Regions from separate parts of the Polaromonas sp. P1_E3 genome, predicted to be linked through region 1. Evidence: predicted binding sites of a transcription regulator. Region 1 holds the regulator's gene; the other holds the start of a gene.
What was found. Region 1 encodes LexA, which represses DNA repair genes until DNA is damaged. Its sites were predicted from a motif close to ACTGTATNNNNATACAGT; they were not measured.

Region 1 (2,720 bases):
TGACGGGCGAGCCGTTGATCCAGCGCGAAGACGACAAGGAAGAAACCGTGCGCAAGCGCCTGGAGGTTTACAGCGCGCAGACCCGGCCACTGGTTGAGTACTACTCCAGCTGGGCAAAGGCAGAGCCCCATCTTGCTCCCAAATACCGGGCCATCAGTGGCATGGGCGGGGTTGACGAGATCACCGCCCGGGCGTTCAAGGCGCTGGAGGGCTGACCTCAGCCTCAAGCAATTCCATCTGCAGCCAAGCCGTCAGCCTGACGGCCTTTTTCATTGCGGGGCATCGGGCTGGACCGCCCCATCATGGTCCGGTTTCAGCTTGCTGGCAGCAGCTCGAGCATCACCGCGATCCTTGCCTTCACAGGGCTCAGCCCCTGAGAATCGGAAAACACATCCCCCGGTGTCGGCAAAACCCTGCCATTCGGGCACCTTGTCGCACGCACGACACGCACCCCGGCAGCCTGGGCATCAAGCAACGCCGCCTCAAGCGCATGGTGCAGGGTACCGTTGCCCGTGGCAGCAACCACCAACCCCTGGACCCCCTGAGCCACCAAAGCCTCCACGACCGCGCCGGTGGCGCCCGCATGATTCATGACAATCTCGACGCGTGGCCACCGCGGCACCTGGCCTGCTATCATTTCAATAGCTGCTTGCGCACGCCCTGTATGGGCTTGGGGCCAATTTCGCATTAATCTAAGCGATCCTTCTTCCACGTAGCCAATGGGCCCCGCATCACCAGAACCAAATGCATCCACCCGGTAGGTATGAACCTTCTGCACGTCCAGCGCACTGTGAATCGTTCCGGCACACACCGCGACAACACCTTTTGCGCCGGCGTGACGCGCGACCGCCATGGCATCCAGCATGTTCTGCGGGCCGTCAGGCACCAGCGCCGTAGCCGGACGCATGGCACAAGTCAGCACCACAGGCTTATCGGGACTGCATACCGCCTGAAGAAAATATGCAGTCTCTTCCAGCGTGTCCGTTCCATGCGTGATGACAATGCCCTGCACGTCCGGCTGGGCCAGAAAATGGCTGACCCGGCCGGCGAGTTTCACCCATACATCGAAACTCATGTCCTTGCTGTCGACCTGCGCCACCTGCTCGATCACCAAAGGTCCCAGTGCCGCCAAAGAAGGAATCGCAGCAACCAGCTGTGCGACACCCACTTGTGCGGCCGTATAGCCAATATTGTCCGATGCGCTGGCGGCCTGTCCGGCGATCGTGCCGCCCGTGCCAAGAATCACGATATTTTGAGGATGCATAAAACGTAAACTTGCAATCTTTTAAAAACTGGATGAAAATACAGCTACTGGATATTAAAACAGCTACGGTGACGCTGAAGTTCCGATGCCAACCGGCAGGAACCCAGCGGACGGGGTTGTGATTCAAGGAGCAACGGTGATGAGCACACTCGATAACTTTCCGCATTTTCCTTCTGAGGCGCCCAAGCTCACTGCGCGTCAGCAACAAATTCTGGAACTGATCCAGAGCGCCATTGCGCGCACAGGTGCTCCACCGACCCGCGCTGAAATTGCCGCCGAGCTGGGCTTTCGATCCGCCAATGCAGCCGAGGAGCACTTGCAGGCATTGGCCCGCAAAGGCGTCATCGAGCTGGTCAGCGGCACCTCGCGCGGCATACGTTTACGAAACGACGCACTTCGCAGCCTGAACGAATCCAGAATCAAACAGTTTTCCCTGCCGTTGCAAAGCCTGGCCCAGCTCGCCCTACCTTTGGTAGGGCGGGTTGCTGCTGGCAGCCCGATTCTCGCGCAGGAACATGTCGAGCAAACCTATTATTTCGAAAGCAGCCTTTTTCAGCGCCAACCCGACTATCTGCTCAAGGTGCGCGGCATGAGTATGCGGGACGCCGGCATCATGGATGGCGACCTGCTGGCCGTCAAACAGTCCAGGGAAGCCAAAAACGGACAAATCGTTGTGGCCCGGCTCGGTGATGAAGTCACCGTCAAGCGTTTTCGTCGCAACAAGCACCTGATCGAGCTCCTGCCGGAAAATCCGGACTTTAAAACCATCGTGGTCGAGCCCGGCGAGCCATTCGAACTCGAAGGCCTGGCTGTCGGCCTCATTCGCAACACAATGTTGATGTAACCAGTTATCTGGCCGCGCACCAGGTGGCGGGCGTTTGGCCGTGTGATGGCCAACACCCTGGTGCCGAGGCCTTTCTGGCTATTGCAGCCTGCAATCCTGCCTATGTAAACCTCTCTCATACAGGAGTTCATCATGGGAATCACCAGTTTTTCACACTCACCAATGTCGTCAGCCCTGTTCGCTCCCATACAGGCACTGGTGTCATTGTTTTTGCCGGCGCAGAACATGGCTGGCGTGGGCCAGTTTCCACCGCCAGCTGGCGCCAGGTTGTCATCTCGGCAGCTTGCGCTTCCGTTTGCTCCCAACAATTTCACGGAAACACGCAGCCCGTCTGTCCATGGGATTGGCACCGGTCTACGTTCAGACGATTCGCCTCGCCCCAGTCGGCTGAGAGTGGTTCGCGAATTTGATTGCAATGTCAGCCCCGCATGTGCCGGCCGCATGGTGATATCTGGCCGCATGGCAGATGTATGCGCTGAACTTGAGCGCATGAGCCAGCGGGAAACTTCGCTGTAGTAGCGCGTATTGCACGTTCCGCCTGGATTCAAGCGGTGGTCGGGCGTGCCTTGCGGCATCTTCAGAACGTTTCCTTGGGATACAAATCCGCAGGTA
Region 2 (4,424 bases), on a different contig from region 1:
ATAACAACGGAGCCACCATGTCCAGACTGCCAGGCGCACTGAACAATCTGCCTTTGCCCATCATCGGCTCACCGCTCTTCATCATCAGCAACCCGAAACTGGTGATTGCGCAGTGCAAGGCCGGCGTGGTCGGTGCCATGCCCGCGCTCAACGCAAGGCCCGCATCGCAGCTTGATGAATGGCTTGCGGAAATCACCGAGGCTCTGGCTGCCCACAACAAGGCTCACCCCGACAAGCCCGCCGCACCTTTTGCGATCAACCAGATCGTGCACAAGTCCAACGACCGGCTAGAGCACGACATGGAGATGTGCGTGAAGTACAAAGTGCCCATCTACATCACCAGCCTGGGCGCGCGTGAAGACATCAACGCTGCCGCCCACAGCTACGGCGGCGTGGTGTTGCACGACATCATCAACAACAAGTTCGCGCGCAAGGCGATTGAAAAGGGTGCCGACGGCCTGGTTGCCGTGGCTGCTGGTGCGGGCGGCCACGCGGGCGTCAAGAGCCCGTTCGCGTTGATCCAGGAAATCCGCCAATGGTTTGACGGCCCGCTGGCGCTGTCGGGCGCCATCTCCACCGGCGGCGCGGTGCTGGCCGCACAAGCCATGGGCGCCGACTTCGCCTACATCGGCTCGGCCTTCATCGCGACGGACGAAGCGCGCGCGGCCGACGCCTACAAGCAGGCCATCGTTGACGGCAACTCCGACGACATCGTCTACAGCAGCCTCTTTACCGGCGTGCACGGAAACTACCTCGCGCCATCCATACGTGCTGCCGGCATGGACCCTGAGAACCTTCCCGAAGGCGACGTCAAAACCATGAACTTCGGCGGCGGCGAGGGCAGCAAGTCCAAGGCCTGGAAGGACATCTGGGGCTGCGGCCAAGGCATTGGCGCTGTCAACAAGGTCCAAAGCGCCGCGGCCTTTGTGGACCAGCTCAGGCGTGAGTACGAGCAGGCGCGCCAGCGCGTCTGCGCTTAAGCGCCATTGCTACCCCTGAGCTGAGCTGCGCCTGAAACGCCCGCCTTGACCACCGCGACCCGACGCTTTCCCGGCATGGATGCCCTCAAAGGGCTGGCCTGCGTCCTGATCGTTTTGCATCACCTGGCCTTTTACGGCCCGATGTCGGACGTGGTGCATCCGTTTGCACCGGCCCTGATGGACTGGCTTTACGTCTACGGCCGCATGGCCGTGCAGGTGTTTTTGGTCGTGAGTGGTTTTCTGGCAGCGGCCTCGCTTGCGCCACAGGGCGTGGCCGTGTTCGGCGCATCCGGCGCCCTGATTTTTCGACGCTACTGGCGGCTCGTCAAACCTTATGCGGTCGCACTGGCCGTGAGCGTGCTGGTGGCGGCGATGGTCAGGCCCTGGTTTGCGCACCATTCCGTGCCGGAGACTCCCACAGTGCACCAGTTGCTGGCCCATGCCCTGCTGCTGCAGGACCTGCTGGGGCAGGACGCGCTTTCTGCCGGTGTCTGGTACGTGGCCATCGACTTCCAGCTTTACGCCATGGCTGTGCTCATTTTTGCCTTTGCCCGCCGGTTCCTGTTTCAGCCGCACAGTGGCGACGCAATACAAAGTACGTCAGTTTCCGCACCCCTGGGCGTGAGCCTCATCCTGCTGGTCGCTTTGGCATCGCTGCTGTTTTTCAACCGCTGGCCGGCCTTTGATGTCACCGCCCTTTATTTCTGCGGCTCTTATGCCTTGGGCATGCTGGCCTTCTGGGCCTCCAGCCGGCTTGGCGCGCGGCGCAACTTCTGGCTCCTGACATTGGCCGTCATGGGCGGGCTGGCCCTGTCCCTGGATTTCAGGGGGCGGCTTGTGGTCGCGCTGGTCACTGCCTTCGGGCTGGTCGGGCTGACGGGACTAGCGTCATACCCCTGGACGGTGCGCTGGCTGCAGCAGCGTGGGCTGGTGCAGCTGGGGCGCATGTCCTATTCCGTGTTCCTGATCCACTTTCCTGTGTGCCTGCTGGTCAATGCCATCGTGAGCCATTTCTGGCCTGCGCAGCTGGTGGCCAATGTGCTGGGACTGTTGTCGGCTTTTCTGCTGTCGCTGCTGGCGGGCTGGGTGCTGTACCAGTCCGTAGAATTGCGGCCCTTGCCTTCCGGGCCGAACTGGCTGCGCCGCTTTTATACCCATTAAAAACGGCCGTAAGCCTTTCTGGGTGAGCGCAAGCAGCTATCGAATTAATAGCGAATCACCCTGAACTCACCGCACTGTTTCGGCGGTTCATCCTCCGGCTAACGCCTGAACATTTCCAGCTTCAACGCGGCAGGCTCACCCAGCCATGAGGCGTGCGTGGTGTGGTCGGCCAGGTCGTCGCCGGTCAGCCCATGCACAAACACATCCAGCCCGCCGCGGTGTTCTTCGAGCCAGGGGATAACGCTGTCGAACGCGGCGCGGTCAAATGCCAGCTGGCAACTCCAGTGCGGGTGCGGTCCCACTTCGCGTTCATGCACCCGCCCCACTGCAACCCCGAAAAGCGCACCAGCCTTTTCACACAGCGCGCGCGCCTGCTCAACGGTGCCGTGCCCGAAATACACGTGGGCGTGGTAGCGGTCATAAAGGTTTTCAGGTCGCTGGATCATGGTGGAACGGAAGGAAAAAGAGGAAGGGGAAAACGGAAAAGGGACGATCAATTCGCATTGGATGAGGCCTCAGGCATCCTCCAGAAACGTCAGGGCCGGTAGCGGTACACCGGGGTTTTCTTCGCGGGCTTTCGCGTGCGTCTGCTGCATGCGTTGCCGGCAATGCGCCAGGTCTTTTACCCGAAACAGAAAAAACACCTCGGCCGCATCATCCGTGTTTTGCCACAAGTGCTCCAGCTGCATGCCTTGCTTCGCATGTTCGTCCGCGTCTTTTTCCAGCTGCTGTCTGACGGCGGCCAGCGGCGCGCCGGTGAGTTTTGCCAGTACGTGTGCCATGGGGTATCTCCTGCTTTAAACCCATTATTGCGGGCACCTGCTGATGACATTTGCAAAAGGGTTTTTGTTTGAATATACTGTATTTATATACAGTATTTGTCGCTGACTTCGATGGATGCTGCGTGACCTCAATCATTCACTTTCATGTCCGACGCCATCATCCCCATCAATGCCATCAAGGGCCGGGGCACTGCCACGCGCACGCCGCACCGATTTGAAAAAGATGTGCGCGACGCGTGGGACGACGGATGGGGAACGCTGGAAGAAAGCCAGGCGGGCGACGTGCCTCGGCTGGAGACCCAGGTCACGTTTGAAACCGCGCGCAGCGCCATCAGCAAAAACGATTCGCCCGACATCCATTTTGATTATTCGGTCAACCCTTACCGTGGCTGCGAACACGGTTGCGTGTACTGTTATGCGCGGCCCACGCACAGCTACCTCAATCTTTCGCCGGGCCTGGACTTTGAAACCCGGCTCATTGCCAAGCGAAATATCGCCGAGGTGCTGCGCGCCGACCTGGGCAAGCGCAGCTACGTCCCAAAGCTGATCAACATCGGCTCGGCTACTGACTGCTACCAGCCCATTGAACGCGAGCTCAAGTTGACGCGTAGCGTCATCGAGCTGATGCAGGAAGTGGGGCAACCCTTTTCCCTGGTCACCAAGTCCAGCGGCGTCGAGCGTGATCTTGATTTGATTGGTTCCATGGCCGACCGCAAGTTGGCGGCCGTCTACGTGACCATCACCACACTCGATGGCGAGGTTGCGCGCAAGCTGGAACCCCGCGCGGCGGCACCGTACCGCCGTTTGCGCATTATTCGCACGCTCGCAGAGCGCGGTGTGCCGGTGGGCGTAAGCCTGGCGCCGCACATCCCATTTGTGACGGAAGACCTTGAACAGGTGCTGGAAGCCGCCTGGGAAGCGGGTGCGCGCTCAGCGTTCTACCACGTCATACGGCTGCCCTGGGAGGTTGCGCCCATCTTCAAGGAGTGGCTGGGCTTGCATTACCCGCAGCGCGCAGCGCGCATCATGGCGCATATCCACGAGATGCGCGGAGGCAAGGATTACGACAGTAATTTCGCCACACGGATGAAAGGTTCGGGCCTATGGTCCGACCTGGTTCGCCAGCGTTTCCAGAAAGCCACCAGCCGGCTGGGTTTTAACCGCGAGCGCGTAGAGCTGGACTTGACGCAGTTCCGGCCACCGGGCGCGGTGGGGCAGGGCAGCCTGTTTTGAAATGGTCCGCAGTCACCGTGGTTTATCACGTGATGGCTATAGTCCAAAGAAACTTGCGCTGACCCGCCGCAACCGCGCGGCGGAACGTTCCCGTTCTTACCGTCTGACACTAAAAGGAATTACCTTGGCACTCGACTGGAAATATTCATCGGAAGGCATGGGCGCTGCGGATTGGGAAGAACTTTCGAATCTCTACCGCATTGCTCCTTTGGGTGACAAGAAGCCCGCCGACCTCCAGGTCGTCTTTTCCAACAGCATGTTCAAGTGC

Region 2: AC1D0Z_RS12070 (PA0069 family radical SAM protein) is a predicted target of LexA. The motif match lies at 3,000-3,017, and genes of this name have one in related genera.

Annotation. Positions count from the first base shown of each region.
Region 1 is NZ_JBFUBD010000210.1:2,034-4,753, reverse strand. Features, by position in the region: partial or broken gene AC1D0Z_RS16065 (nucleoside monophosphate kinase) at 1-215, shown strand, start outside; gene AC1D0Z_RS16060 (asparaginase) at 314-1,264, opposite strand; gene lexA (transcriptional repressor LexA) at 1,404-2,108, shown strand.
Region 2 is NZ_JBFUBD010000097.1:4,401-8,824, forward strand. Features, by position in the region: gene AC1D0Z_RS12050 (NAD(P)H-dependent flavin oxidoreductase) at 18-980, shown strand; gene AC1D0Z_RS12055 (acyltransferase family protein) at 1,026-2,141, shown strand; gene AC1D0Z_RS12060 (DOPA 4,5-dioxygenase family protein) at 2,240-2,587, opposite strand; gene AC1D0Z_RS12065 (hypothetical protein) at 2,657-2,923, opposite strand; gene AC1D0Z_RS12070 (PA0069 family radical SAM protein) at 3,068-4,156, shown strand; gene AC1D0Z_RS12075 (GNAT family N-acetyltransferase) at 4,158-4,424, shown strand, end outside.